Regions from separate parts of the Bradyrhizobium sp. SMVTL-02 genome, predicted to be linked through region 1. Evidence: predicted binding sites of a transcription regulator. Region 1 holds the regulator's gene; each other region holds the start of a gene.

Region 1 (9,967 bases):
GTCCTCCAGGAGAAGCCTGCCCGATGGCGATTGACGCCCCTTCTTCTCCCGCAGCCCAGCCCTGGTCCGACCGGCTGCGGCACTCGACCATCATTCTGATCGCCGCGGCGCTGGCGCTGTCGGTCGTGGTCTCGCTCGGGGAATTGTCGGCGCTGCACGCCATTGCCGTGTTCCTCTGCATCGCCGTGGCGGCGCTGATCCCCTGGCGGCTGCACGATCCCGCCGCCTCGCGCGACGATGTCAGGCGCATCAACCCGGTCGAGAGCGCCGCGGTGGCCGCGGTCGTCGCCGGCATGCCGGATCCGGCCGTGCTGCTCGACCGGGCCGGCCGCGTCATCCATCTCAATGCAGCTGCCGCCCAGCTCGCGCCGGCGCTGCGCCGTAACGAGCTTGCCCAGTTCGCGCTGCGCTCGCCGGAGATCATCACGGCGCTGCGCGAGTCGATCGCGACCACGGAGCCGCGGCGCGCGACCTATCTCGACCACGTCCCGGTCGATCGCTGGATGGAGCTGATCATCACGCCGGTGCCGGTGCCGACCACCTTCGGCGGCGCCGACAAATGCATGCTGATGACGTTCCACGACCAGACGCCGCTGCGCCGGGTCGAGGAGATGCGCGCCGACTTCGTCGCCAATGCCAGCCACGAGCTGCGGACGCCGCTCGCCGCGCTGTCGGGCTTCATCGATACGCTGCAGGGCCAGGCCAAGGACGATCCCAAGGCGCGGGAACGCTTCCTCGGCATCATGCACAACCAGGCCACCCGCATGGCGCGCCTGATCGACGATCTGCTCTCGTTGTCGCGGGTCGAGCTGTCGGCCCATGTCCGGCCCGACACCCTGGTCGACCTCCTGCCGATCATCCGTCAGGTCGCCGACGGGCTGGAGCCGCTGGCGCGCGAGCGCCAGGTCGAGGTCGAGATCCATCTGCCGGAGCCGCCGGTGATGATCGCGGGCGACCGCGAGGAGCTGCTCCGCCTGTTCGAGAACCTGATCGAGAATGCGCTCAAATACGGCGCCTCGGGCGGACGCGTCATCGTGTCGCTGACCTCGAGCGCCGCCGCTGATGGAACTCAGGAGATCCGGGTCATGGTCCGCGATTTCGGCCCCGGCATCGCGCCCGAGCACCTGCCGCGGCTGACCGAGCGGTTCTACCGGGTCGACGTCGGCGACAGCCGCTCGCAGGGCGGCACCGGGCTCGGATTATCGCTGGTGAAACATATTCTTAACCGTCATCGCGGCCGGCTTTTGATCGAAAGCGTGCCCCGGCAAGGGGCTACCTTTACCGCCTGTTTTCCCCAGGCGCGGGCCCCAGTGCAAGCCTGAAACCGAGCGTTTTCAATCGCTTGGTGGTGTCATCCGACTGTCACGAAACCTTCGTAAAAGCACAGCCGACCGCTCCTAAACGGGGCGGCGCGGGGAGCGCGATCGGGCGCGGATGGCGCTTCGCTCCCCTGTATGGAGACCAGCATGAATTTCATCAAAACGATCGTCGCTGCCGGCTTGGTCGCCGCAACGACGACGGTGGCCTCCGCCGCCGATATCACGGGCGCCGGTGCGACCTTCCCGTTCCCGATCTATTCCAAATGGGCTGATGCCTATAAGAAGCAGACCGGCAACGGTCTGAACTACCAGTCGATCGGTTCGGGCGGCGGCATCAAGCAGATCCAGGCCAAGACCGTGACCTTCGGCGCCAGCGACGCGCCGCTCAAGGCCGTGCAGCTCGAGAAGGACGGCCTCGTCCAGTGGCCGATGGTGATGGGCGCCATCGTCCCCGTCGTCAACATCGAGGGTGTGAAGCCGGGCGAGATCGTGTTCGACGGCGAGACCCTGGCCGGAATCTATCTCGGCAAGATCACCAAGTGGGACGACGCCGCGATCAAGAAGCTCAATCCGAACGTGAAGCTGCCGTCGGACGCCATCACCGTGGTTCGCCGCTCGGACGGCTCAGGCACCACCTTCAACTTCACCAACTATCTCTCCAAGGCCAGCGCGGACTGGAAGAGCAAGGTCGGCGAGGGCACCGCGGTCGAGTGGCCGGTCGGCGTCGGCGCCAAGGGCAATGAAGGCGTGTCGGGCAACATCAGCCAGACCAAGAACTCGATCGGCTACGTCGAGTACGCCTATGCCAAGCAGAACAAGCTGACCTACACCGGTCTCGTCAACAAGGCCGGCAAGCCGGTGCAGCCGACCGTCGAGGCGTTCCAGGCGGCCGCCTCCAATGCCGACTGGGCCAAGGCGCCCGGCTACTACGTCATCCTGACCGACCAGCCCGGCGACAAGTCCTGGCCGATCACCGCGGCGACCTTCATCCTCATGCACAAGGAAGCCACCGACAAGGCGGCCTCGCAGGAAGCCATCAAGTTCTTCCGCTGGGCCTTCAAGAACGGCGGCAAGATGGCTGAGGAACTCGACTACATCCCGATGCCCGACAGCGTCGTTCAGCTGATCGAGAAGACCTGGGCTGCCGAGATCAAGAGCTAAGGCGCTCCTGTCCCGGCATGGTGCCGGGATGATCTCCAAGATCTCCGCTCCGGATCGGCCTTGCGCCGCCTCCGGAGCGCGCCACCGACAAACAACAAGCGTATATGAATAACGGCTACAGGGGATCGGCGTGGCTGAGATGGCTGTCGAGAGCGACGTAATTGATGCTGCCGGACCGTATGATCGCGCCAAGGCCTTGAGCGCGTTCAAGCTCGGTGACGTCACCTTCTACTGGATCACGCGGCTGTCCGCGATCTCGGTGCTACTCATTCTCGGCGGCATCATCGTCTCGCTCATCGTCGGCGCCTTCCCGGCGATGAAGGAGTACGGCATCTCCTTCCTGTGGACGCAGCGTTGGGCGCCGTCCGCCGATCCGCCCGTGCTGGGCGCGCTCGGGCCGATGTACGGCACGTTGGTCACCTCCTTCATCGCGATGCTGATCGCCATTCCGGTTGGTCTCGGCATTGCCATTTTCCTCACCGAGCTGTGCCCGCAATGGCTGCGCCGCCCGATCGGCATGGCTGTCGAGCTGCTCGCCGGCATTCCCTCGATCATCTATGGCATGTGGGGCTTCTTCGTGCTCGGCCCGTTCCTGGCCAACACGTTCCAGCCCTTCATGATCAGGATCTTTGACGGCGTCCCTGTGCTGGGTGCGATCTTCGCGGGGCCGCCGTCCTATCTCAGCCTGTTCAACGCCGCGCTGATCCTCGCCATCATGGTGCTGCCCTTTATCACCTCGATCTCGGTCGACGTGTTCAAGACCGTGCCGCCGGTGCTAAAGGAGGCCGCCTACGGCGTCGGCTGCACCACCTGGGAAGTCGTCCGCAGCGTGGTGATCCCCTACACCCGCGTCGGCATCATCGGCGGCGTCATGCTGGCGCTGGGCCGCGCGCTCGGCGAGACCATGGCGGTGACCTTCATCATCGGCAACTCGTTCCGGATCTCCTCGTCGATCTTCGCGCCCGGCACGACGATCTCGGCGGCGATCGCGTCCGAATTCGCCGAGAGCGACGGCCTGCACCAGTCCGGCCTGATACTGCTCGGCCTGCTCCTGTTCGTGCTGACGTTCTTCGTGCTCGCGGCCGCTCGGCTGATGCTGCTGCGTCTGGAAAAGAAGGCGGGGAAGTGAAATGAACCCGATCTACGCCCGCCGCCGCCGCAAGGACATCGTGATCCGCGGGCTCTGCATTGCCGCCGCCGCCTTCGGCGTCACCTGGCTTGCGCTGATCCTGATCACGCTGCTCTACAACGGTATTGCCGGTCTGAACCTGCAGATCTTCGTCGCGGACACACCGCCTCCGGGCTCGACCGAAGGCGGCCTGCGCAACGCCATCGTCGGCTCGATCATCATGACCGTGCTCGGCGTCGGCATCGGCGCGCCGCTGGGCCTGTTCGCCGGCACCTATCTCGCCGAGTACGGCCGCAACGACAAGCTGACCTCGGTGATCCGCTTCATCAACGACATCCTGCTCTCGGCGCCCTCGATCATCATCGGCCTGTTCATCTACGGTGCGGTGGTGGTGCCGATGCGCGGCTTCTCGGCGATTGCGGGCGCGCTCGCGCTCGCCGTGATCGTCATCCCGGTGGTGGTGCGCACGACCGAGGACATGCTGCTCCTGGTGCCGAACGCGCTGCGCGAGGCGGCAAGTGCGCTCGGCCTGCCGCGCTCGCTGGTGATCAAGCGCATCGCCTATCGTGCGGCCCGCTCGGGTCTCATCACCGGCGTGCTGCTCGCCACCGCCCGCGTCGCCGGCGAGACCGCGCCGCTGCTCTTCACCGCGCTGTCGAACCAGTTCTTCAGCCTCAGCCTGAACAAGACGATGGCGAACCTGCCGGTCACCATCAACAACTTCGTGCAGAGCCCCTACGCCTACTGGAAGCAGCTCGCCTGGAGCGGCGCGCTGCTGATCACGCTCACCGTGCTTGCCCTGAACATTGGCGCGCGCATCCTCGGCGCCGAGAGGACTGCAAAATGACCGATCTTTCCGTATCCGTGAGTTCCAACGCGCATCTGGCCTCGCAGCCGATGCCGGAAGCGCCCGCCAAGGTGACGGTGCGCAACCTCAACTTCTATTACGGCGACCACCACGCGCTGAAGAACATCAATTTGACGCTCGGCACCAACCGCGTCACGGCGTTCATCGGCCCGTCGGGCTGCGGCAAGTCGACCCTGCTGCGCATCTTCAACCGGATGTACGACCTCTATCCAGGCCAGCGCGCCACCGGTCAGCTGATGCTCGACCAGACCAACATCCTCGATCCCAAGCTGGACCTGAACCTGCTGCGCGCCCGGGTGGGCATGGTGTTCCAGAAGCCGACGCCGTTCCCGATGACGATCTACGAGAACATCGCCTTCGGCATCCGCCTCTATGAGAAGATCTCGAAGTCCGAGATGGACGACCGGGTCGAGAAGGCGCTGCGCGGCGGCGCGCTGTGGAACGAGGTCAAGGACAAGCTCAACGCCTCGGGCCTGTCGCTCTCCGGCGGCCAGCAGCAGCGCCTCTGCATCGCCCGCACCGTCGCGGTCCGCCCTGAAGTGATTTTGTTCGACGAGCCCTGCTCGGCGCTCGACCCGATCTCGACCGCCAAGGTCGAGGAGCTGATCCAGGAATTGTCCGAGAACTACACGATCGCGATCGTTACCCACAACATGCAGCAGGCGGCGCGCGTCTCCGACAAGACCGCCTTCATGTATCTCGGCGAGCTGATCGAGTTCGACGACACCAGCAAGATCTTCACGTCGCCGAGCGATCGGCGCACGCAGGATTACATCACCGGCCGGTTCGGCTGAGGAGACGGGACATGGGTTCTGAACATACCGCAAAGGCCTTCGACACCGACCTCCAGGAGCTCACTCGGCTCGTCGCCGAGATGGGCGGTATCGCCGAGCGCATGATCGTCGATTCCGTCGACGCGCTGATCCGCCGCGACGTCGCGCTCGGCCAGCGCGTCGTCACCACCGATGCCGAGCTCGACGCGCTGCAGAAGAAGATCGAGGAGCGCGCCGTGCTCACGATCGCCCGCCGCCAGCCGATGGCGGTGGACCTGCGCGAGATCGTCGGCGCCATGCGCGTTGCGACCGACCTCGAGCGCATCGGCGACCTCGCCAAGAACATGGGCAAGCGCGTCGCCGCGCTCGATGCCGACTTCCATCCGCTCAAACTGTTCCGCGGCCTGGAGCACATGACCGACCTCGTGCAGCAGCAGGTCAAGTCGGTGCTGGACGCCTATGCCGCGCACGATCTGCCGGCGGCGATGGCGGTGTGGAAGGGCGACGAGGAAGTCGACGCCATCTGCACCTCGCTGTTCCGCGAACTCCTCACCTACATGATGGAGGATCCGCGCAACATCTCGTTCTGCATCCATCTGATGTTCTGTGCCAAGAACATCGAGCGGATCGGCGACCACGCCACCAACATCGCCGAGACCGTGTTCTACATGATCGAGGGTCAGGCCATCACCGACAAGCGGCCGAAGGGCGACATGACGACCTTCGCCACGACGGTCCCGAATACCTGAAGACTCAAGGAGCGACGAGCCGATGGGCGCACGCATCATGGTGGTTGAGGACGAGGAAGCTCTCACCGAGCTTCTCCGCTACAACCTCGAAGGCGACGGCTATGACGTCGAGACGGTGATGCGCGGCGACGATGCCGACACCCGCCTCAAGGAGCACATCCCCGACCTGATCGTGCTCGACTGGATGCTGCCGGGGCTCTCCGGCATCGAGCTGTGCCGGAGGCTGCGCACCCGTCCCGAGACCAAGCAGCTACCGATCATCATGCTCACCGCGCGTGGCGAGGAGAGCGAGCGGGTGCGGGGGCTTGCGACCGGCGCCGACGACTACATCGTCAAGCCGTTCTCGGTGCCCGAGCTGCTGGCGCGGGTGAAGGGCCTGTTGCGGCGCGCCAGCCCCGAGCGGCTCGCCACCGTGCTCGCCTATGGCGACATCGAGCTCGACCGCGAGAAGCGCCGCGTCGCGCGCTCGGGCCGGCCGATCGATCTCGGTCCGACCGAGTATCGCCTGCTCGAGTTCTTCCTCGAGCATCCCGGTCGCGTGTTCTCGCGCGAGCAGCTGCTCGACAGTGTCTGGGGCCGCGACATCTACATCGACGAGCGCACCGTCGACGTCCATATCGGCCGCCTGCGCAAGCTGCTCAATCTCGGCCGCGAGCAGGACCCGATCCGCACCGTCCGCGGCGCCGGCTACGCGCTCGACGATCGCTTTGCGAAGGCCGAGCAGACCTGAGAGCGGCTTCGAGCAAGCCAAACAAAAAGCGCGCCACGTGGCGCGCTTGTTTATGTCTCGGTTGTCGTCCCGGCCTCACGTCGGGACGAGGTAGTTTAAAGCCGTGCTCAGCGCGTGCCGGGCTTTGCCGGCGCGCGACGGCGGTCGGCCGCGGGCTGATACGCGACGCGCGAATGCTGGGCGCAGTAGGGCAGGCCGGAGAGCGCCTTGCCGCCGCAGAAGAAGAAATCCGGGCTCGAGGGATCGCCGACCGGCCAGTGGCAGGTCGCCTCGTTCAACTCGAGCAGCGACAGCCGCTGGCTCATCGGCACCACGTTGTCGTAGGTCACAGGCTCTGCCTCGACCTCGACCTCGAAGGCCTGCGCCAGCGCGGTGTTGCCGCGCGCAATCGGGCGGCTGACCCGCATCATGTGCTGAGCCGGGCGCGCCTTGCGCGGCCGGGGAGCTGCCGATGAGGGGCTCTTGGCGCGGCCCGACAGGCCGAGCCTGTGCACCTTGCCGATCACGGCATTACGGGTCACGTTGCCGAGCTCGGCTGCGATCTGGCTGGCCGACAATCCGGCCTCCCAGAGCTTTTTCAGCTGCTCGACGCGATCGTCGGACCAGGTCAAAACCGTCATTGCACCCTTTCCCTCGCCGTGCGGCTGCCGTCCTGGCGCCTCGCGGCGAATGCCTAAGCCTCGAAAAACCCGTGCCGCCAGAATCCCTTAAGGCTCGCCGGGCATAACCAGAACGCCCGAACGTTTACGCCGGTACATGAGGACTTAGAGGATCAGAACTGCTGCACGAGATGTCGTATCTGACAAGCCAAACGCTACAATATGGCGTGACTCACGCGCAAGAGTCAGCCGACTCGCTTCCACATGTTCCGTGGCAAAAACCCCGCAAATCCGGCACCGCAAGACTACGGATTCAGCGTTTCCCGGGGCTTTCAGGCGGCATTGACACCCGTTCTACCCGGCATAAGATAGTGCCACGTGCCGCCCTTAAAAGGCGGCACGTTTCGTTTTCCGGGCCGGTTGATGGTGCGCTGCGTGAGCGCTTCAGGCCGTCCGCAACATCAAGTGATCGTCATGACTGACAGCGCCGCGCCGCATTTGCTCCCCGTTTTCGCCAGGGCCAACCTCGGTTTCGAGCGCGGCGAAGGCTGCTGGCTGATCGCGACCAATGGCGAGCGCTATCTCGATTTCACCTCGGGCGTCGCCGTCAACGCGCTCGGCCATGCCCATCCCGCGCTGGTCAAGGCGTTGCAGGAGCAGGCGACCAAGCTCTGGCACATGTCGAACCTGTTCCAGAGCCCGGACGGCGAGAAACTCGCGGCGCGTCTGTGCCAGGAAAGCTTCGCGGACTTCGTGTTCTTCTGCAATTCCGGCGCCGAAGCGCTGGAAGGCGTGATCAAGCTGGTCCGCCATCATCACTTCTCCAAGGGCCATGCGGAGCGCTACCGCATCATCACCTTCGAGGGCGCCTTCCACGGCCGCACGCTGGCGACGCTGGCTGCGACGGGATCTGCAAAATATCTTGAAGGGTTCGGCCCGCCGATGGACGGCTTCGACCAGGTCCCGCATGGTGACATCGAAGCCGTCAAGAAGGCGATCGGTCCGCAGACCGCCGGCATCCTGGTCGAGCCGATCCAGGGTGAGGGCGGTGTGCGATCGTCGACGCCCGCCTTCCTCAAGGCGCTGCGTCAGCTCTGCGACGAGAAGGGCCTGCTGCTCGCCTTCGACGAGGTGCAGACCGGCATGGGTCGCACCGGAGATCTGTTCGCGCATCGGCGCACCGGCGTCACACCTGACGTGATGTCGCTCGCCAAGGCGCTCGGCGGCGGCTTCCCGATCGGCGCGGTGCTGGCCACCGCGGAGGCGGCAGCCGGCATGGGGCCCGGCTCGCACGGCTCCACGTTCGGCGGCAATCCGCTGGCGATCGCGGCTGCCAATGCCGTGCTCGACATCATGCTCAAGCCCGGCTTCTTCGACCACGTGCAGAAGATGTCGCTGCTGCTCAAGCAGAAGCTCGCCTCCGTGATCGACCGTCACCCTGACGTCGTCAGCGAGGTGCGTGGCGAGGGCCTCTTGATCGGCATCAAGGCCGTGGTGCCCTCGGGCGATCTCGTTGCGGCCTTGCGCAATGAAAAGCTGCTCACGGTCGGCGCCGGCGACAATGTCGTGCGCTTCCTGCCGCCGTTGATCGTCACCGAGGCCGAGATCGAGGACAGCGTTGCGCGGCTGGAGCGCGCCTGCGCTGCGATCTCGTCCAGTCAGACCAAGCGGGCTGCAAGCTGATGAGCAAGTCGCCGAAGCACTTCCTGGACATCAACGAGCTGCCGTTGTCGGAGCTCAAGAGCATGCTCGACGCCTCCGCCGCCATGAAGGCGAAGCAGAAGGCGCAGCAGCCGGTGAAGCCGCTCGAGGGCAAGACGCTGGCGATGATCTTCGAGCGTCCCTCGACGCGCACCCGCGTCTCGTTCGACGTCGCCATGCGCCAGCTCGGCGGTGAGCCCATCATGCTCACCGGCGCCGAGATGCAGCTCGGCCGCGGCGAGACCATCGCCGACACCGCGCGCGTGCTGTCGCGCTATGTCGATGCCATCATGATCCGCATCCTCAACCATGAGGCGCTGCTGGAGCTTGCGGCGAATGCGACCGTGCCGGTCATCAACGGCCTGACGCGGCGCTCGCATCCCTGCCAGGTCATGGCGGACCTCATGACCTATCAGGAGCATCGCGGCCCGATCGAGGGCCGGACGGTGGCCTGGACCGGCGACGACAACAACGTGCTGGCCTCCTGGGCGCATGCCGCCGAGCGCTTCAAATTCCAGCTCAATGTGGCAACGCCCCCGGAGCTCGCGCCGAAGAAGGCGATGCGCGACTGGATCAAGGCGACGGGCGCGCCGATCGTGCTCGGCTCTGATCCCGAGGCCGCCGTGAAGGGCGCCGACTGCGTCGTCACCGACACCTGGGTGTCGATGGGCGACAAGGAAGGCGAGCACCGTCACAACGTGCTCAAGCCCTATCAGGTCAATGCGAAGCTGATGTCGCTGGCCAAGCCCGACGCGCTGTTCATGCACTGCCTGCCGGCCCATCGCGGCGAGGAGGTCACCGACGAGGTGATCGACGGGCCGCAATCGGTCGTGTTCGACGAGGCCGAAAACCGCCTGCACGCGCAGAAGGGCATTCTGGCTTGGTGCTTCGACGCGGTGAAGTAGCGGCGCGGTCGCGTAATATTGGATCGTCATCCT
Region 2 (9,967 bases), 4.0 Mb from region 1:
CTGCACCTCGCGCCCGAGGCCGCACAGCGTCTTTTCGTTGAAGATCGGAATGAGGCTCCGCGCCAGCGCCTCGTAAACGACGAGACGTACCGAGTTGGAACCGATGTCGATGACCGCGACAGTGCCGCCGCGCTTGCGCGGCCGCGTCACGTCAGGGATCCCGGATCAGGAGTGATGACGTTCATTCCGGCGCGTGAGACGGCGCGGCGAGGATTCCTTGAGCGACTTTCCACGGCCAGACAGACTCGGATTTGTCATGAAGTAGTTGTGGACGTTGAAAGGCTCCTCGCCCTTCGCCGCCTTCATACGCGTTGAGGAACCGTCCGGCAACAACTGCCAGCTCTGCTCATTGTCCTTCAGATTCGCGACCATGATCTGTTCGAGAACCTGCTGATGCACCGTGGGATTTTGCAGCGGACACAGCACCTCGACGCGGCGGTCGAGGTTGCGCGGCATCATGTCGGCCGAGGAGATATACACAGCCGCTTTCGCGCTCGGCAGGCCCTGACCCATGCCGAAGCAGTAGATTCGGCCGTGTTCCAGGAAGCGTCCGATGATCGACTTGACGCGGATGTTCTCCGACAGGCCGGGAATGCCGGGCCTGAGGCAGCAGATGCCGCGCACCACCAGCTCGACCTGCACGCCGGCCTGCGAGGCCTCGTAGAGCGCGTCGATGATGTCGGGATCGACCAGCGCATTCATCTTCATCCAGACCGCGCCGGGACGGCCGTGCCGCGCATGCGCGGTCTCGCCCTGGATGTGCTCGATGATGCGCTTGCGCAGCGTCAGCGGTGATACCGCCATTTTTTCCAGATCGCTCGGCGCGGCATAGCCCGTGATGAAGTTGAACACGCGCGCCGCATCGCGGCCGATGGTCGGATCCGAGGTGAAGTAGGAGAGATCGGTATAGATACGCGCGGTGACCGGGTGGTAGTTGCCGGTGCCGGTGTGAACGTACGTCGTGAGGCTACCGCTTTCACGGCGGACCACCATCGAGAGCTTTGCGTGCGTCTTCAATTCGAGGAAGCCGTAGACGACCTGCACGCCGGCGCGCTCCAGGTCGCGCGCCCAGCGGATGTTGGCCTCCTCGTCGAAGCGCGCCTTCAGCTCGATCAGCGCGGTGACGGACTTGCCGGCTTCGGCAGCCTCCGCCAGCGCGCGCACGATCGGCGAGTTGTTGGAGGTGCGGTAGAGCGTCTGCTTGATCGCGACGACGTCGGGGTCGCGCGCGGCCTGCTGCAGGAACTGGACGACGACATCGAAGGATTCATAGGGATGGTGGACGATCAGGTCCTTCTGCCGGATCGCGGCAAAGATGTCGCCCCCATGCTCGCGAACGCGCTCGGGATGGCGGGGCACGTAAGGGGTGAATTCGAGGTCGGGCCGATCTAGGCGGGTGAGCTGCGAGAGCTCGTTCATCGCCTGCACGCCGTCGACCAGGAACACCTCGTCGTCGGCGGCCGAGAGCGCATGCTGCACGAAGTTGCGCAACTCTTCGGGCATCTTGGCGTCGATCTCGAGCCGGATCACCGATCCGCGGCGGCGGCGCTTCAGCGCGGTCTCGAACAGGCGGACGAGGTCTTCGGCCTCTTCCTCGATTTCGAGCTCGGAGTCGCGGATGATGCGGAAGGCGCCCTGGCCGCGCAAATTGTAGCCGGGGAACAGGCGGTTGATGAACAGGGCGGTTGCCTGTTCCAGCGAAATCAGCCTGACGGCCTTGCCCTCGGAGGGTAGGCGGATGAAGCGGTCGATCTTGCCGGGCATGCGGATCAGCGCGTTCATCTGCTTGCCGTCGGCAGCGCGGGTGAGCTGGAGCGCGATGGTGAAGCCGAGGCTCGGAATGAACGGGAAGGGGTGGGCCGGGTCGATCGCCAGCGGCGTCAGCAGCGGGAAGACGTTGTTGAGGAAGTAGTCCTCCACCCAGGTCCGTTCCGGCTTGGTGACGTCCTTGCCGTCCACCAGGACGATGCCGACGTGGGTCAGCGTGCCGCGCAGGTCGCGCCAGATCGCCTGCTGGTCCGAGGCGAGCTGGGACACGGTGCGGTTGATCAGCGCGAGCTGCTCGGCCGGCGTCAGGCCGTCGGGGCTCCGCTCGGCGATGCCCTCGCGCACCTGTGCCTTGATGCCGGCGACGCGGACCATGAAGAATTCGTCGAGGTTGTTTGCCGAAATCGACAGGAATCGCACCCGTTCCAGCATCGGATGGCTCGGATTGACCGATTCCTCCAGGACGCGGCGGTTGAAATGCAGCCAGGACAGTTCGCGGTTAATGAACCGTTCGGGGCTCGATGCGATCGCCGGGAGGCCCTCGGTCTCCGCGGCTTTTTCTTTGATTTCAACGGCTTGCGCAGAGTCCATGAGAGGTCGATCCATCCAGTTCACCCCAATTTGCGACTTATGCGCAAAACCGGCGGGAGCATGTGTTAGAGCGATGACGTTTCGATGACATTGATGTTCCGCCGCTCCGCGCCGTCAAGCAGTGTGAGGACCGGGCGAGGGTCAGGCGTCCCGCAGCAGCTCGGCGGCCAGGGCCCGGGTGACGGGCCGGCCGAGGCGCAGGGCCTCGCTGTCGAGCAATTCCACTGCCTGCCGGGCCGCCGCCGAGGACCGCTCCAGCCGGGTGGCGAGGTAGCCGACCACGCTCTCGTCCACAATGAGCTGGCGATCGGCGCAGAATTTGACGATGAGGCCGCGGAACAGCTGGTCGTCGGGCGTCAGCAGCGTGACCACAGGCACGGCGCGCAGCCGCGAGCGCAGGTCGCGGAGCTCGATATCGAGCGAGGCCGGTGCGTCACGTCCGGTGAAGAGGACGAAGGCGCCGTCCTCGCGGGCGAGATTCATCAGGTGGAAGAGGGCGCGTTCGTCAAAATTTTTCGCCCTGAGATCCTCGACCACCAGGGCACCGGTGGCGAGCGCGGTCGGAACGCCCGCAGCGGTGAGAGCATTGGCGGTGGTCGACCGAGCGCCGGCCTCCTCGGCCCAGATCGCGGCGAGATGGCTCTTCCCGCTGCCTTCGGGCCCGGCCAGCCACATGATGCGGTTCGGCCATTCCGGCCAGCCGTCGATCAAGCCGAGGCCGGCGGCGTTGGCAGGGCCTTCGAGGAAATTGTCCCGGCTGAGGCTCTCCGCATGCGGAAGCGAGAATGCCAATTGTCGGGGGTGAACGCGGCCTGCCACGCTAGCTTTGCTCCGTGCCGGCGCGCCGGCTTGGTTTGACGAGATTCGACTTGATCGAGCGGGAGTTGGCCTTTTGCGGGGCCGCGTCCCATCTCATTTGGCCTCGATCGTGCTCATGTGCCGCAGCCACTCGACGAGGTAGAGCGACACGGAGGAGAGCGTGAAGACCGTGACGAGGCCCATCATGATCATATCATAGGGCTCAGGCCTGAAGCCGAAGGCAAGAGACGCCAGCACCAGGGCGGCGTAGGCGACCTGGGCGGCTGTGTTTAGCTTGGATACTTTCGATGGCTTCATCTCGACCGGCTTGTCGAACAGCCAGGACACGATCACGGCTGCGACGATCATGATATCGCGCGACACAACAAGGATCACGACCCATCGCGGGATGTCGCCCCAGATGCCGAGCGCCAGGTAGATCGACACCAGCAGCGCCTTGTCGGCGAGCGGATCCAGCAGGGCACCGAGCTCGCTCGCCATATTGAAGCGCTTGGCCAGGAAGCCGTCGACGGCGTCGCTGATGCCCGCAATCAGGAAGACGGCAAACGCCACCTCCATTTGGCTGGACACGATGGCCCAGACGATGATTGGGACCAGCATGATGCGGCCCAGGGTAATGATGTTCGGAATACTCACGCAGCGCTTCCCGGCACCGGTCTCACCTCAAATCCGGCCCGTCGGAGGCTGAACCGGTTGATATGTCTACATAGTATAGGGAGGAGCGCCTTGCGAGCCATTGCGCGTCCCCGGAATTCGACGTAACCAGCCGCAAACCCACTGGAAATCGGGCATGACCGACCGCAAAAACGGCCTCACTTACGCCGATTCAGGCGTCGATATCGACGCGGGCAACCGCCTGGTCGACCTGATCAAGCCCATGGTGCGCGCCACCGCGCGGCCGGGCGCGGATGCCGAGATCGGCGGCTTCGGCGGCCTGTTCGATCTCAAGGCCGCCGGCTTCAAAGACCCTGTCCTGGTTGCCGCCACCGATGGCGTCGGAACCAAGGTGAAGATCGCGATCGAGACCGGCCTGCACGGCGGGATCGGCATCGACCTCGTCGCCATGAGCGTCAACGATCTCGTGGTGCAGGGCGCCGAGCCGCTGTTCTTCCTCGACTATTTCGCCTGCGGCAAGCTCGACCCGGAGGCCACGGCCGCGATCGTCGCGGGCGTTGCCGAAGGCTGCCGCGAATCCGGCTGCGCCCTGATCGGCGGCGAGACGGCCGAGATGCCCGGCCTCTACAAGGACGGCGATTACGACCTCGGCGGCTTTGCCGTCGGCGCCGCTGAGCGCGGTACCTTGTTGCCGCGCAAGGATATCGCCGCGGGCGACGCCGTGATCGGCCTCGCGTCGTCGGGGGTGCACTCGAACGGCTTCTCACTCGTGCGCAAGATCGTGGAACAATCCGGCATCGGCTTCGAGGCCCAGGCGCCGTTCGCGCCCGTCATGACGCTCGGCGGCGCGCTGCTGACGCCGACCAAGCTCTACGTCAAATCCTGCCTGCGGGCGATCCGCGAGACCGGCGCGGTGAAGGGGCTCGCCCATATCACGGGCGGCGGCTTCACCGACAATATTCCGCGCGTGCTGCCGCAGAATCTCGGCGTCGGCATTGACCTCGCGCGGCTGCCGGTGCTCCCGGTGTTCAAATGGCTGGCGGCGCAGGCCGGCATTGCCGAGTTGGAGATGCTGCGGACCTTCAACTGCGGCATCGGCATGATCGCGATCGTCGACCCCGACAAGGTCGACAAGGTGATCCAGGTGTTCACGGACGCCGGCGAGACCGTGGCGCGGCTCGGCACCGTGATTCCGGCCGAGGGCGAGCATCGCGTCGTCTATAACGGTCACCTCGATCTGGCGCTGTGATGAAGCGCCGCGTCGCCATCCTGATCTCCGGTCGCGGCTCCAACATGGCCGCGCTGATCAAGGCAGCCGCTGGCGCGGATTTCCCGGCGGAGATCTCGCTCGTCATCTCGAACAAGGCCGATGCGCCCGGGCTCGAACGGGCCAAGGCGAGCGGGGTCAACACGCTGGTGATCGAGAGCAAGCCGTTCGGCAAGGACCGCGCCGGGTTCGAGAAGGTGCTGCAGGCCGCCCTCGACCAGCACGGCATCGAGCTGATCTGCCTCGCCGGCTTCATGCGCCTGTTCACGGCCGAGTTCACCAAAGCCTGGTACGGGCGGTTGCTCAACATCCATCCCTCGCTGCTGCCGTCGTTCCCCGGCCTCGACCCGCACGGCCAGGCCCTGCGCGCCGGCGTGAAGCTGTCGGGCGCGACGGTGCACTTCGTGATCCCCGAGACCGATGCCGGCCCGATCGTGATGCAGGGCGCGGTTCCCGTCGGCGACCACGACACCGCGGACACGCTGTCGGAGCGCATCCTTGAAGTCGAGCACCGCATCTATCCCGAGTCGCTGCGGCTGCTCGCGACCGGCAAGGTCCGGATCGAGGGCGATGTCTGCAAGACCGCGGGCAGCTCTGCGACGGAGAATTTTCTGGTTGCGCCGGTGGTGAGCTGAAGCGCATTTGCGTTTCGTCTCCCCAAACAAAATCCCCCGGCAGAGCCGGGGGCAACGTCATGATCTCTCGCGCGTGGCGAGAGAAGTCAGGAGACCTTGAGGTTCTCCGCGGATGATTTGCCGCGATTCTCCACGAGGTCGTATTCAACCACCTGGTTCTCGTTGAGGGTCGAGAGTCCGGCGCGCTCGACGGCGGAGATGTGGACGAACACGTCCTTGTCGCCACCATTCGGCTTGATGAACCCATAGCCCTTGGTCGGGTTGAACCATTTGACGGTGCCCTTTTGCGGCATCCTCAGTCTCCTCCACTAGATAGAAAAAAGACGCGGCCGCTTTTCGCGTGCCACGCCACAAACGGGCTTCCGGAAGTCTGTTCGAGTCTCATCGTCGCGAAACGCACAGCCGAGCGGCCAATTCCGATTGTGTCGGATATTGCAACATGAAAATCGCGCGTTAGCAAGCCGCGCGCGATTTTCAAGAGCGGGGCGGGTGCCGTTGTCTGCTATTTGCGACCTGTGGCCGCGGAACCACAATCGAGGCAATAGGCTCGGTAACGGCGTGCCAACAGGTTGACCCTCCGTGGCAGTTCGGCACAAATCGCCGCACACGCGAGCCGCTCGTGTTGCATTTTTGCGGACGCCCTTTACTTCGGGATTAGTCGTCATGCGCTGCACCTCGCGGCCCACCGGGATACGGCAGATCGGGCTGGACCGGGTCCGGGGGATCGCGGCAGCGATTGCCAAAGCCCTTGCGGCCGTGGCGGTCACGCTGGTCGTGACAATGTGGGCGGCGGCCTCCGTCCTCGCGCAAACTCCGACGCCCACGCCGACCCCGACGCCGACGCCGACCGCGACCCCCACGCCGACCCCGACCGCGACACCCACGCCGTCGCCGGCCCCGGTCCCGATGCCCACCTCGACCAATTACAATCAGTCGGCCGGCAACAGCATGCTCAATTCCGGTTCGGGATTTCTGGAGCGGCTGGGCAACCAGGCCTCCAGTGGTTTCAACCGGTCGTTCCGGACCAATCCCGGCGGAGGCGGCGCGTCCGCAAGCACGGAAGATCCCCGCTACCGCACCTGGTTGGAGGGCTACGACGTCTCGGTCCGCACCGAGGCCCAAGGCGACTTCGTCGGCGACAAGCGCAAAACCTTTGGCGGTGTCGCCGGCTTCGGCGCGCGGATTGCGCCGGGGGTCAACATCGGCTTCTCCATCGATCAGAGCCACACCGACATCGACGTGCCGCTCGCGCTGCAGTCGGCAACGCTCGACCTAACCCAACTCGGCTTCAACGGCTCGGTCGACAAGGGCCCGTGGACCTGGGCATTCGCGGTGGTACATGGTTTCGGCAGGGTCCATTCCAGCCGCGATACCGGCTTCGGCCTTGCCACCGCCGGTTATCGCGCCGCGGTCGACGGCGCGCTGACCGAGGTCAGTTACTACTGGACCAGGGATCAGATGCGCATCGTGCCCAAAGGAGCGCTGGAATATGTACGCGCCACCAGCGCAGCGTTCCAGGAGGCCGGCGGGCTCGATCCGCTCAATGTGGGCTCGACGGCGCTCTCGCGCGCACGCGTGATGATCGGGGCGGAGATCGGGCGATATTTCATCTTCGACCAGAAGCTCCTGGACCTGTCGGCCTATGGCAAGTTCGTCGACAATTTCTACCAGAACCTGGGATCGGTGCAGGTCAGCCTCGGGACCCAGAGCATCGTCGTTGCCCGGCATTGGCGAGAGCCGTTACGGCATGGACACGGGTGGCTCGGCCTCGCTCAGCCTGACCAACACGGCGCGACTCTACATCAACTACGACGGCAAGTTCCGCAAGGAGCTCACCTCGCACCAGGGCACGGTCGGCTTCGAATCCAGGTGGTGAGCTGAGCTCGCCTTTGCCTTAAGCCGGCGTCGCCGCGACGTAACCCGTCAATCCGAAACCTTCGCGCGCGGCCGTCATCATCGGCACCAGCGCGTTCGGATGGATGAACTCGTCGCGGAAGCAGGGATAGGTCCTGGGATCGAAGATCTTCTTCAACCAGTCGACCACGATCTTGTGGCGCTCGGAGGCGCGAAACTCCCTGTGATAGGTGAGCCAGAGATCGGCGTGATGGCTGACGCCGAGATCCACGGCAACGAGCGGTGCGCCGAGCGCGATCGACACGGTCGGCAGGAAGCCGATGCCGGCGCCGCGCTCCACCGCATAGAGAACGCCGACGGAGGAATTGGTCTTGATGCCGACGATACCCTCGAGCGATTTCAGCCCGAGCACGCGGGCATAGGCGCTGTCGTCGACCTGGGGCGCATTCTGCTTGATGATGCGATGGTCCTGCAGATCGGCTAGCGTCGCCGGCAGGCCGTACAGTTTCTCGTATTCCCTGGAGACGAAAGGATAGATGTGCATTCGGCCGAGCTTGGCAACGATCAGATCGGGATTGGTCGGTGGCTCGAGCTGGATCGCGATGTCTGATTCCAGGCGCGCGACGTCGGCTTGCTCCATCGCGCAGCGCAGGTCCACGGTGATCTTGCGATAGGTCTTCTGGAAATCGATCAGCCGCGGCAGGATCCAGAAATTGCCCGGACCTTCCGTCACCGCAACGCGCACGGTGCCCGACGTATCGTTCGACGAGCGCGAGGCGCGGCGGAAGACGTTGAAGGCGTGACGCTCCATATGCGCAACGTCGGCAATCATCGCAGTGCCTTCGTCGCTGAGCGTGAGCCCGCTCTGGTCGCGCAGGAACAGCTTGCAGCCGATGCTCTCTTCCAGACGATCGATCCGGCGCATCAGCGTCGTCGAGGTGAGGCCGAGCTCTTCGGCGGCGTTGCGGAAACTTTTATATTTTGCGCAAGCTAAAAACAGCTTCAAATCGTCCCAGGACGCGCCCAGGGCTTCGTCACGGTGCTGCATCATCGCAGCACCCCGGTGCAATAACTGATGCATACTCCTGATCCCCAACCGCTAAGCTCGTCATAGCGGGGCATGAAAGCCGCAAACGATAGAGGGACGATCCGGCTATGGAAAGAGGCTCGTTTGCCGCAAGGCATGATTTCGACGCGCTGCCGCTCAGTCCCGAGGTCGACGTCCGCTGCGCGCAATTTTCCGAAATTGCGGCGCTTTCGGAAATGGCGCACCGGCTCGTGCCGGGTGTGCAGATCGGGACGGCGGAGCTTGCGAAATATCACACGTTCGATCCCCAGAGCATCCTGACATTCAGCCGGAAGGGCCGCCTGCTCGGCGGCATGGCTTTCCTGTTTCTCAACGACCGCGGACACGATGCGCTGCTGCTCGACGAGATCTGCCTCAACGCGCCCGAAACGCACTATCTCGCTTCCGCAAGGGAAGACGTTGCTGCCATCTATATCTGGGCGATCGCTGCGACGGGGCGCGGCATCGCGGGACTCGGCAAGGCCGCGGCTCATCTGCGACAGGTAAGATTTCGCGGCGCGGATTGCTATGCGCAGCCGTCAACCGTGGCCGGACGCGACATCATGAAGGCGACCGGATTCGAGCCGGTTCCGAGCTTTCAACCTGACCTGTGGTGCTACGAACGCCCGTGGCATCGGCAGCCGATGCGCATGCCGGGTGCGATCATCCAAGCAAGGAGTTTTGCAGATGCACGGCACTAGGATTCCTCTCGCCAAGCCCGACTCCCGCGCCATCACCATCCGCCTCGCGCGCGATCCCAGCGATCTCATGCTGGTCACCGCCATTCGCTCGGCGGTCTATCTTGCCGAGCAGGATTGTCCGTTCGAGGAGGAGTTCGACGGCAACGACATGGTCGCCGCGCATTTCATCGGCTATGTCGGCAACGAGCCCGCGGGCTGCCTGCGGGTGCGCTTCTTCGGCGATTTCGCCAAGGTCGAGCGGCTCGCGGTCCGGCACCAATATCGGCGTTCGCGCGTCTCCTTCAAGCTGGTGCAGGCGAGCGTCGACTATGTGAAGCGCAAGGGCTTTCGCAAGATCTACGGCCAGGCGCAGGACCGGCTCGTCGACTTCTGGGCCCATTTCGGCGCGAAGCCGCTCGGCCACAACCGCAAGATCACCTTCTCGGATTTCTCCTACACAGAGATGCTGCTCGAGATCGAGCCCGGGCCGGACGCCATCACGCTGGACAGCGATCCTTACGTGATCATCCGTCCCGAGGGCGATTGGGATCGGCCGGGCGTGCTCGACGCCTCGGCGGGGCGGGCGGTGACCTCGCCGCTGCGGGACCTCGCACTCGCCGATCGCTGAAACTGGTGCAGCCAAACGCAAGACAATGCTGGCTTCCATCACCGA
Region 3 (9,967 bases), 950 kb from region 1:
GGTGGTGCCGATCGCCCCGATCGCTCCCGCGCGTGCGCCCCGCGGCGCCGAAGCCCGCAGCATGGCCCAGGACACCGCGCCGGAGCCGGCGGAGGCCGAAGAGTTGGTCTCCCTCGAGGAGGCCGATGCCGAGGAGAACACCGGCAAGGTCAAGGCCGTCGTGCCCGAATCGGAGGACGATATCGAGGTCGACGAGACCCTCGACGACGATGATGACGATGATTCGACCTTCATTGCCGACGAAGAAGAGGGCGATGAGGACGTGACCGACATCATTGGTGATGTCGGAGGTGACGAAGAGACTTGAGATCAGTCCTGATCTGTGAAAAAGGGTGCACCGCGCGAGTCACCAGGCTCGCCGGTTTGTGGGGGATCCTCCGGGATCGTCCCATTTAAGGACTAAGGGGCCATAGCTCAGCTGGGAGAGCGCTTGCATGGCATGCAAGAGGTCGGCGGTTCGATCCCGCCTGGCTCCACCAGCCTTCGCTCGCTTCGCGAGCTACGGCTGGGCAAGCCCAGGGAAGTCCCTTGTAGCGAAGTGAGCGAAGGCTGCCCGCCATGGACCGAAGGGCGACGGCGGCCCGCCTGGCGAAGCATAGTGCTGGCGAAGTACCTCACACGTCGAAATATGGGCCTTGACGAATTCGGACCTATTTTGCTTTCGATGACGCCGCAGGCGCTGTTACATTCGAGCGATATCTGAAATCTGGTTCGGGGCGAGCATTCGCGAAGAAGCATTTTTGATCGCGCGTGACCGACCCCTACTCCCCGATCACCGCATTCAGCCGATCCCGCAACGCGACGATCTCGTCCTTCATCGCGACCAGTTCCGACACCGAGCAGTCCGACGCCGCCAGGATCGACTGCGGCACGGTGCGCGCTTTCTCCTTCAGCGCATGGCCCTGCGTCGTCAATGCGATCAGGACCTGGCGTTCGTCCTTGCGCGAGCGGGTGCGCTTGACGAGATGGGCGGCCTCGAGCCGCTTGAGCAGCGGGGTCAATGTGCCCGAATCCAGGAACAGCTTTTCGCCGATCTCCTTGATCGGCACGTCGTCGCGCTCCCACAGCACCAGCATCACCAGATATTGCGGATAGGTCAGGCCGAGCCGGTCGAGCAGCGGCTTGTAGACGCGGTTGAAGGCGTGCGCGGCGGAATAGACTGCGAAGCAGATCTGGTTGTCGAGCCGCTGCGGGTCGAGGGTCGATAGTTTCCGGGCCATGGAGAATCTCACGCGTTTCTCCCATTCTGGGGCCGGCCGGCGAGACATTCAATTGCGAACAATTAAATGTGAGGCATGCCGATTTAGACTGCGCGCAATCTAATTGCCGCGATAAAGATCGCGCCCCGACCCTGAAACACCCAAGGAGACGAAAATGTCCGTGAACGTGCTCTACAAGCCATGCTGCGACCCTCGACGGCGCGCTCGACGTCAAGCTCGCCACCCCGAAGGAGCTCGGTGGCGGTGGCGGCGCCGGCAACAATCCCGAGCAGCTGTTCGCGGCCGGCTATGCCGCCTGCTTCATCGGCGCGATGAAGTTCGTATCCTCGCAGGGCGGCCCCAAGGTTCCCGCTGATGCATCCGTCACCTCGACCGTCGGCACATCGGCCCGCGCTCCGAGGGCGGCTTCGGCCTCGATATCGAACTCGCCGTCTCGCTGCCGGGCCTTGCCCGCGCGGAGGCCGAAGCGCTGGTCGCCAAGGCGCACCAGGTGTGCCCGTACTCCAATGCCACGCGCGGCAATGTCGACGTTCGCCTGACGGTCGTCTGATCGGATCGGCGGAGTTGGCTGGCCCGGGACCCCCCTTGGGCCGGCCGCTTCCGCTTGATTTGCCACCTCGCGGGATGGCCGCGCGGGGGCGCATACGGCCCCACGCGCGGGCCCATTGCTGGCGCAAACAAACCTCGCTAGGCCTGTGATCCAATGATCGACACAGGGGAAGCGAAGGCATGACCGAAGCAGCAACGGGCGCAATGAGTGGACTGCGCGTCATCGATCTCACGCGCGTGCTCGGCGGTCCCTACTGCACCCAGATCCTCGCCGACCACGGCGCCGACGTCATCAAGGTCGAGCCGCCGGCAGGTGACGAGGTGCGCGAATGGGGCCCTCCCTTCCACGAGGAGGACGCGGCCTATTTCGTCGGCATCAACCGCAACAAGCGCTCGATCGGCCTCGACCTCGCTTCCGAAGGCGGCCGCGTCGTGCTGCTGAAGATGCTGGAGACGGCCGACGTCCTGATCGAGAATTTCAAGCCGGGCACGCTGGAGAAATGGGGCATCGGCAACGATGTGCTCAGCGAGAAATTCCCGCGCCTCGTGCATTGCCGGATCTGCGGCTTCGGCGCCGACGGGCCGCGCGGCGGCAATCCCGGCTATGATGCCATCATCCAGGCCATGACCGGCATGATCGCGGCGACCGGCTCGCCGGAGAGCGGGCCGATGCGGATCGGCGTGCCCTTGGTCGACATCACCACCGGCCTCTATGCGGCGATCGGCATCCTGATGGCACTTTCCGAGCGGCAGCGTTCGGGCAAGGGCCAGTTTCTGGAGACGACGCTATACGAGACCGGCCTTGCCATCATGCATCCGCACACCGCCAACTATTTCATGCATGGCAAGCCGCCCTCGCTCACCGGCAACGAGCATCCGAACCTCGTGCCCTACGCGATCTTCCCGACCAAGACCGACAACATCTTCATCGGGGTCGGCAATGACGGCACCTTCCGCAAGCTCGCCAAGGAGATCGGCAAGCCCGAGCTCGGCACCGATCCGCGCTTTGCCCGCAACAAGGACCGCATCGCCAATCGCGAGGCGCTTCGCGCCGAGCTCGCCGCGGTGTTCAGCCGGCACGAGGCCGAGCCGCTGTGCAATCGCCTGCTCGCGGCGGGCCTGCCCGCAGGTCCCGTGCAGAAGATCGACCAGGCGTTGACGAACCCGCACACGATCTACCGTGGCGATATTATCGAGAAGGACTGGTACAAGGGCGTGGCCTCCCCGATCCGCCTCGATCGCAGCAAGCCGAGCCTGCGCCGCGTGCCGCCGAAGTTCAGCCAGCACGCAGCCGAGGTGCTGGGCGAGTTCGGCTACTCCAAATCCGAGATCGACGCGATGGTCGCAAAGGGCACCGTCTGCGGCCCCGAGCGCAAGCGCTGAGCCAAGACACAGATCGAGCGACAGCGCAGGTGCGCGAGAGGGTCGGGGAGAGGGGGTCGCCGCAGCGGGACAATCCCTAGAGGAGAAAGCCTCGCCCGCGCCTTCGGCGCGACCTCTCCCGCAAGCGGGAGAGGTTAAGGAAGTCCGGAGCCGATCGTTTGCCTCGCATCATCCAATGCCGCACTGCGGCGCGCGCACGCATGTGCGGCGCGAACGGCTGCGGCTGGCAGCGCCGCATTCGCCTATTTGACGGCTTCCCTTTTCCCGCGCTTGCCGCTTTCGTTTCGGCCGCTTACACAGTCATGTGAACGTCATATGGCGCTGCTAGCGCAAGCGCTTCTTGAGTGACGGGCAAGGGAGGTTTTCTTGATGGCTCTTCGACATTTTGGCGCGGCTGCTGCTGTTGCACTCACGGTTGGTCTCGGCGCCTCGCCGGCCCTGGCCGTGACCGAAATCCAGTGGTGGCATGCGATGACCGGCGCCAACAACGACGTTATCGTCAAGCTCGCCAACGACTTCAACGCGTCGCAGACCGACTACAAGGTGGTCCCGACCTACAAGGGCAGCTACCCCGACACGATGAACGCCGGCATCGCCGCGTTCCGCGCCGGCAACGCCCCGCACATCATGCAGGTGTTCGAAGTCGGCACCGCAACCATGATGGCCGCGACCGGCGCCGTGAAGCCGGTCTACAAGCTGATGGCCGAGACCGGCGAGAAGTTCGATCCGAAGGCCTACCTGCCCGCGATCACCGGCTACTACTCGACCTCGAAGGGCGAGATGCTCTCGTTCCCCTTCAACTCATCGTCCACCGTCACGTGGATCAATCTCGATGCGCTCAAGAAGGCCGGCATCGCCGAGCCGCCGAAGACCTGGCCGGAAGTCTTCGACGACGCGAAGAAGCTCAAGGCCGCCGGCTACACCACCTGCGGCTTCTCCGGCTCGTGGGTCACGTGGGTCAATCTCGAGCAGCTCTCGGCCTGGCACAACGTGCCGCTCGCCAGCAAGGCCAACGGCCTCGACGGCTTCGACACCGTGCTTCAGTTCAACGGTCCACTCCAGGTCAAGCATCTCGAAAACCTGGTCGAGCTCCAGAAGGACAAGACCTACGATTATGCCGGCCGCACCAACACCGGCGAGGGTCGCTTCACTTCCGGCGAGTGTCCGATCTATTTGAGCTCCTCGTCGTTGTTCGCAAACATCAAGGCGCAGGCCAAGTTCGCCTTCACCGCCGTCCCGATGCCCTACTATCCCGACGTGCAGGGCGCGCCGCAGAACTCGATCATCGGCGGCGCTTCGCTCTGGATCATGGGCGGCAAGCCGGCCGATGAATACAAGGGCGTGGCAAAGTTCCTGACGTTCCTGTCGGACACCGACCGCCAGGTCTGGATCCACAAGGCCTCCGGTTATCTGCCGATCACGAAGGCCGCCTACGACAAGGCCAAGGCCGAAGGCTTCTACAAGGATCAGCCTTATCTCGAAACGCCGCTGCTCGAATTGACCAACAAGGAGCCGACCGACAATTCGCGGGGCTTGCGCCTCGGCAACATGGTGCAGCTCCGCGACGTCTGGTCGGAGGAGATCGAGCAGGCACTCGCCGGCAAGAAGACTGCCAAGCAGGCGCTGGACGCCGCGGTCGAACGCGGCAACACGATGCTGCGGCAGTTCGAAAAGACCGCCGCGAAGTAAGGCGACTGGCGGCAGGCCGAACACCCGGCCTGCCGCTTCCGGGGCATCATGCAAAAGCAAGCCATTTTCCAATCGAAGCTATTACCCTACGCGCTGGTTGCGCCGCAGCTCGCGATCGTCCTGATTTTCTTCTATTGGCCGGCCCTGCAGGCGGCGGTTCAATCGTTCCTGCTCCAGGACGCCTTCGGCCTCTCGACCAGCTTCGTCTGGTTCGACAATTACATCGAGCTGTTGAGGGAGCCCGCTTATTTCGAGGCGGTCGTCCGCACCTTCTTCTTCTCGTTCGCCATCGCGATCTCGTCGCTGTCGTTTGCACTGCTGCTCGCCGTGATGGCCGACAAGCCGCTGCGCGGCTCGATGCTCTACCGCACGCTGCTGATCTGGCCCTATGCGGTAGCACCGCCCGTGGTCGGCGTGCTCTGGATCTTCATGCTGCATCCCTCGCTCGGCGTGATCTCGCGCTACCTGCGCGCCGCCGGTGTCGACTGGAATCCGCTGCTGGACGGCAATCAGGCCGCGGGTCTCATCATCCTCGCCGCCGCGTGGAAGCAGATCTCGTATAACTCCTGTTCTTCCTCGCCGGCCTGCAGGCGATCCCGAAAAGCGTGTTCGAGGCCGCCGCGATCGACGGCGCGCGGCCGATGCGCAGGTTCTGGACCGTGACCTTCCCGCTGCTGTCGCCGACCATCTTCTTCCTGCTGGTCGTCAACATCGTCTACGCCTTCTTCGACACGTTCGGCATCATCGACACCATGACCCGCGGCGGTCCCGGCACCTCGACGGTGACGCTGGTCTACAAGGTCTATTCGGACGGCCTGCTCGGCGGCAATCTCGGTAGCTCCGCGGCGCAATCGGTGATCCTGATGATCATGGTCATCGTGCTCACCGGCATCCAGTTCCGCTTCGTCGAACGCAAGGTGACGTACTGATGGTCGAGGACGAGGGCATCAGGCGCTACGTCGCCCATTTCATCCTCTGGATCGGAATCGCGATCGTCGCATTCCCGGTCTACATCGCGATCGTCGCCTCGACCCAGGACAACGCCCTGATCGCGAACGGCCAGATGTCGCTGCTGCCGGGCGGCCACTTCTTCGAGGTCTACTACCAGACCATCTTCGTCGGCACGAGCGGCGCGACCCGCGAGCCCGTCGGCAACATGATGCTGAACTCGCTGGTGATGGCGCTGGCGATCGCGATCGGCAAGATCGCGATCTCGATCATCTCGGCCTACGCGATCGTGTATTTCCGCTTTCCTTTCCGGATGTCGATCTTCTGGATCATCTTCATCACGTTGATGCTGCCGGTCGAGGTCCGCATCTACCCGACCTACAAGATCGTCGCCGACCTGCACATGCTCGACAGCTATGCGGGCCTGGCGCTGCCGCTGATCGCCTCGGCCACGGCGACGCTGCTGTTCCGCCAGTTCTTCATGACCGTGCCTGACGAGCTGCTCGAGGCCTCGCGCATCGACGGCGCCGGCCCCTTGCGCTTCTTCTGGGATACGCTGCTGCCGCTGTCGCGCACCAACATGGCGGCGCTATTCGTGATCCTGTTCATCCTCGGCTGGAATCAATATCTCTGGCCGCTGCTCATCACCACCCGCGACGACATGCAGACCATCCAGGTCGGCATCCGCAAGATGATCACCACCACCGACGCGCTGACCGAATGGCCGATCGTGATGGCGACCGCCGTGCTGGCCATGCTGCCGCCGGTGTTCGTCGTCCTCGCCATGCAGAAGCTGTTCGTGCGCGGCCTGGTCGAGACGGAAAAGTAACAAGCGAGTTTTCATGGCCAACGTCACCCTGCGCAACGTCCGCAAGACCTACACCGGCGGCTTCGAGGCCATCAAAGGCGTCGACGTCGATGTCGCCGACGGGCAGTTCTGCGTGCTGGTCGGACCAAGCGGCTGCGGCAAGTCCACGCTGCTGCGCATGGTCGCTGGCCTCGAGACCGTCACCGGCGGCGAGATCGACATCGGCGGCCGCGTCGTCAACCAGATCGAGCCGGCCGACCGCGACATCGCGATGGTGTTCCAGAACTACGCGCTCTATCCGCATATGAGCGTCTACAACAACATGGCCTACGGCCTGCGCAACCGCGGCATGGCCGAAGCCGAGATCAAGACCCGCGTCGAGGAAGCCGCGCGCGTGCTCGAGCTCTCCGCCATGCTGGAGCGCAAGCCGCGCCAGCTCTCCGGCGGCCAGCGCCAGCGCGTCGCCATGGGCCGCGCCATCGTGCGCCAGCCGAAGGTGTTTTTGTTCGACGAGCCGCTGTCGAATCTCGACGCCAAGCTGCGCATCGCGATGCGGGTCGAGATCCGCAAATTGCAGCGCCGCCTGAACACGACGTCGATCTACGTCACTCACGACCAGCTCGAGGCGATGACCCTCGCCGACATTCTGGTTGTGATGAACGGCGGCCAGGTCGAGCAGGTCGGCAATCCCCTGGCAATCTACGAGAAGCCGGCGACCACTTTCGTGGCCTCCTTCATCGGCGCGCCGCCGATGAATCTGATGTCGACGCGCCCCGACGAGATCAAGTCGCAGCTGGACGGCGCCGCTGACGAGGCCGGCATCGTCGGCATCCGCCCCGAGGATTTCGTCGTCACCGACCAGACGCCTGCCGGCGGTGTCGCATTGCCGCTGACCGTGGAGGCCATCGAGCGCGTCGGCGCCGAGACCTTCGTCTACGGCTCCCGCGAGCAGGAAGACCAGCGCGTCGCCGCCACCCCTGGCGAGCTGCCGCCCGGCGAGGTCATCGTTCGCATCCCCGGAACCGACGCGCCCGCCATCGGCCAGAAGATCCGCGTCGCGGCGGTACGGGCGAAGCTGCATTTGTTCAGCGGCGACGGGCGGACTCGGATCGAGGCCTGACGGGTTCCGGCGCCTGCTCCATCAAGAAGCGCGAAAACAACCCCATGCACAGTAGCAGGGGGTCTGTTTTCATTGGGATAAATCGCCCCGCGGATTCGCCCTGCCGGCGCTTCTCGGGTCACGACGAATTGTAAGCATTTTGTGCGATGGCAGAGCCGTGGGCGGCGAAGCGGCCCATCCACAGCCCCCCGGCTACGTCCTTGAACCCACAAGCGGATATGCCCATATTGCTGACCAAGGGGTGCCTTGATGGGGCCCCGAAACACCAAAGTCGCTTCGAGAGGACTTTGTAAACTATGTCTCGTGTTCCCACGTTATCCAGTCCGTTCCTGCTGGGCTTCGACGAGATCGAGCGCGTGCTCGACCGCGTCGTCAAGGGCGCCGACGGCTACCCTCCCTACAATATCGAGAGGTGTGACCGCGCGGACGGCCAACCCGAGCGCTTACGCATCACGCTGGCGGTCGCCGGCTTCACCCGCGACCAACTCGATGTAACCATTGAGGAAAACCAGCTCGTGATCCGCGGGCGGCAGCAGGACGACAAGACCCGGCAATACATCCATCGCGGCATCGCCGCGCGCCACTTCCAGCGCACCTTCGTGCTGGCGGAGGGGATGCTGGTGCTGGGTGCGGATCTGAAGAACGGGTTGTTGTCGATCGACCTCGCCCGGCCTGAACCGGAGAGGATCGTTAAGACAATCGCTATCAATGAGCACGAATAATGGAACGAGTAGCGGACTCGACCGCTTAGTTCGTCAGAGGAGTCGAGACCATGAGTGAAGGTCACGTTGCGTTCGAATACGAAGCCAAGAACGTCTCTCCGGAGACGCTGGCAACCCTGGGCGAAGGCCATATCGCCTATGTGAAGCAGATCCGTTCCGAGGACGTACCGGACCTGTTCCCCGAGGCGCCCAAGATTGCGCCGGGCCTCAAGCTCTTCGCGCTCCACGCCGCCGACGGCACGCCGATCATGCTGACCGACAGCCGCGAAGCCGCGATCGCCAACGCCTGGAGCAACGAGCTGCAAGCCGTCAGCGTGCACTGAGCGCGCGTCGCACGCCGCATCGGTAAGTTTTAAGCGGGCATGCCTTCGCAGGAAGGCATGCCCGTTTTCACGTGAGAACCGTCAGTGCTTGGTCTTGCGCAGACAACTTAACCACCCGAGCGACCCGCCAGCCGCGCACGGATATCCGGCTTCAGCACTTTGCCGACCTTGGAGCGGGGCAGATCGCCCCAGACTTCGATCTGCTTCGGTGTCTTGACGCTGCCGATCCTCTGCTTGACGAAAGCCGCCAGCGCCGTCGCATCGACGCGCTGGCCGGCGCGGGGCTGCACCACGGCCACGATCCGTTCGCCCCACTTCGGATCGGGCAGCCCGATCACGGCGCAATCCTGCACCGCCTCGTGCGCCCGCAGCGCGTTCTCGACCTCGATCGAGTAGACGTTGAACCCGCCGGTGATGATCATGTCCTTGGCGCGATCGACGATATAGAGGTAGCCGTCGCCGTCGATGTAGCCGATGTCGCCGGTGTGGTGCCAGCCATGCGCGGAGGCCTCCGCCGTGGCCTCGGGATTTTTGTAATAGCCCTCCATCACCAGCGAGCCGCGGACCACGATCTCGCCGCGTGCGCCTGTCGGCAGCAGATTGCCGTCACCATCCATGATGCCGGCCTGCACCAGCGGACTGATCCGCCCGGCCGAAGCAAGGCGCTCCATCGCGATCGTGCCGTCGGCATTGTAATGCTCCTCTGGGGCCATCATCGAGATCATCATCGGCGCTTCGGTCTGACCGAACAACTGCGCCATCGGCCCGATACGCCGGAGCGCCTCCGCAAGCCGTGTGGCCGAGATCGGCGCCGCGCCGTACCAGAAGCATTGCAGCGATTCGAGGGTGGCGGAGTCGAGCTTGGGATGATCGAGCAGCATGTAGATCACGGTCGGCGGCAGGAAGGTGTGCGTTACATGGTAGCGCGCGATCAGGTCGAGGAATTCGGCGATGTCGGGGTGATGCATGATCACGATGCGGCCACCGAGCGCCATGATCGGGAAACACAGCACGCCGGCCGCGTGGGTCAACGGTGCGAGCGCGAGATAGACCGGGCGGCCCTCGAACGGATAGCCCATCAGCGTCAGTGCCGTCATGGCCTCGATGTTGCGGCCCGACAGCATGACCCCCTTCGGCTTGCCGGTGGTGCCGCCGGTGCCGGGAATCATCGCGAGATCGTCGACCGTCTCCCGTTGATAGGGGTC

What was found. Region 1 encodes PhoB, which activates phosphate uptake and scavenging genes when phosphate is short. Its sites were predicted from a motif close to TGTCATNNANCTGTCAT; they were not measured.
Region 2: the regulator PhoB is predicted to act here: its motif matches at 2,432-2,448, upstream of ACNJYB_RS17795 (RNA degradosome polyphosphate kinase).
Region 3: the regulator PhoB is predicted to act here: its motif matches at 3,451-3,467, upstream of ugpB (sn-glycerol-3-phosphate ABC transporter substrate-binding protein UgpB).

What each region holds. Positions count from the first base shown of each region.
Region 1 covers NZ_CP182469.1:7,824,949-7,834,915, reverse strand. Annotated here, with positions in the region: gene ACNJYB_RS37575 (ATP-binding protein) at 24-1,322, shown strand; gene pstS (phosphate ABC transporter substrate-binding protein PstS) at 1,467-2,480, shown strand; gene pstC (phosphate ABC transporter permease subunit PstC) at 2,620-3,609, shown strand; gene pstA (phosphate ABC transporter permease PstA) at 3,611-4,456, shown strand; gene pstB (phosphate ABC transporter ATP-binding protein PstB) at 4,453-5,271, shown strand; gene phoU (phosphate signaling complex protein PhoU) at 5,283-5,999, shown strand; gene phoB (phosphate regulon transcriptional regulator PhoB) at 6,022-6,729, shown strand; gene ACNJYB_RS37540 (GcrA family cell cycle regulator) at 6,837-7,349, opposite strand; gene ACNJYB_RS37535 (aspartate aminotransferase family protein) at 7,803-9,011, shown strand; gene argF (ornithine carbamoyltransferase) at 9,011-9,934, shown strand.
Region 2 covers NZ_CP182469.1:3,809,338-3,819,304, forward strand. Annotated here, with positions in the region: gene ppx (exopolyphosphatase) at 1-150, opposite strand, end outside; gene ACNJYB_RS17795 (RNA degradosome polyphosphate kinase) at 166-2,358, opposite strand; gene ACNJYB_RS17800 (chromosomal replication initiator DnaA) at 2,500-3,177, opposite strand; gene ACNJYB_RS17805 (CDP-alcohol phosphatidyltransferase family protein) at 3,271-3,813, opposite strand; gene purM (phosphoribosylformylglycinamidine cyclo-ligase) at 3,968-5,041, shown strand; gene purN (phosphoribosylglycinamide formyltransferase) at 5,041-5,694, shown strand; gene ACNJYB_RS17820 (cold-shock protein) at 5,781-5,987, opposite strand; partial or broken gene ACNJYB_RS17825 (autotransporter outer membrane beta-barrel domain-containing protein) at 6,358-7,570, shown strand; gene ACNJYB_RS17830 (LysR family transcriptional regulator) at 7,589-8,629, opposite strand; gene ACNJYB_RS17835 (hypothetical protein) at 8,704-9,315, shown strand; gene ACNJYB_RS17840 (GNAT family N-acetyltransferase) at 9,302-9,922, shown strand; gene ACNJYB_RS17845 (isochorismatase family protein) at 9,948-9,967, shown strand, end outside.
Region 3 covers NZ_CP182469.1:372,248-382,214, reverse strand. Annotated here, with positions in the region: gene ACNJYB_RS01815 (TIGR02300 family protein) at 1-307, shown strand, start outside; tRNA gene ACNJYB_RS01810 (tRNA-Ala) at 404-479, shown strand; partial or broken gene ACNJYB_RS01805 (GIY-YIG nuclease family protein) at 580-744, shown strand; gene ACNJYB_RS01800 (MarR family winged helix-turn-helix transcriptional regulator) at 762-1,220, opposite strand; partial or broken gene ACNJYB_RS01795 (organic hydroperoxide resistance protein) at 1,403-1,770, shown strand; gene ACNJYB_RS01790 (CaiB/BaiF CoA transferase family protein) at 1,950-3,152, shown strand; gene ugpB (sn-glycerol-3-phosphate ABC transporter substrate-binding protein UgpB) at 3,522-4,841, shown strand; partial or broken gene ugpA (sn-glycerol-3-phosphate ABC transporter permease UgpA) at 4,890-5,770, shown strand; gene ugpE (sn-glycerol-3-phosphate ABC transporter permease UgpE) at 5,770-6,618, shown strand; gene ACNJYB_RS01770 (sn-glycerol-3-phosphate import ATP-binding protein UgpC) at 6,632-7,717, shown strand; gene ACNJYB_RS01765 (Hsp20 family protein) at 8,014-8,439, shown strand; gene ACNJYB_RS01760 (DUF1150 family protein) at 8,490-8,762, shown strand; gene ACNJYB_RS01755 (AMP-binding protein) at 8,870-9,967, opposite strand, start outside.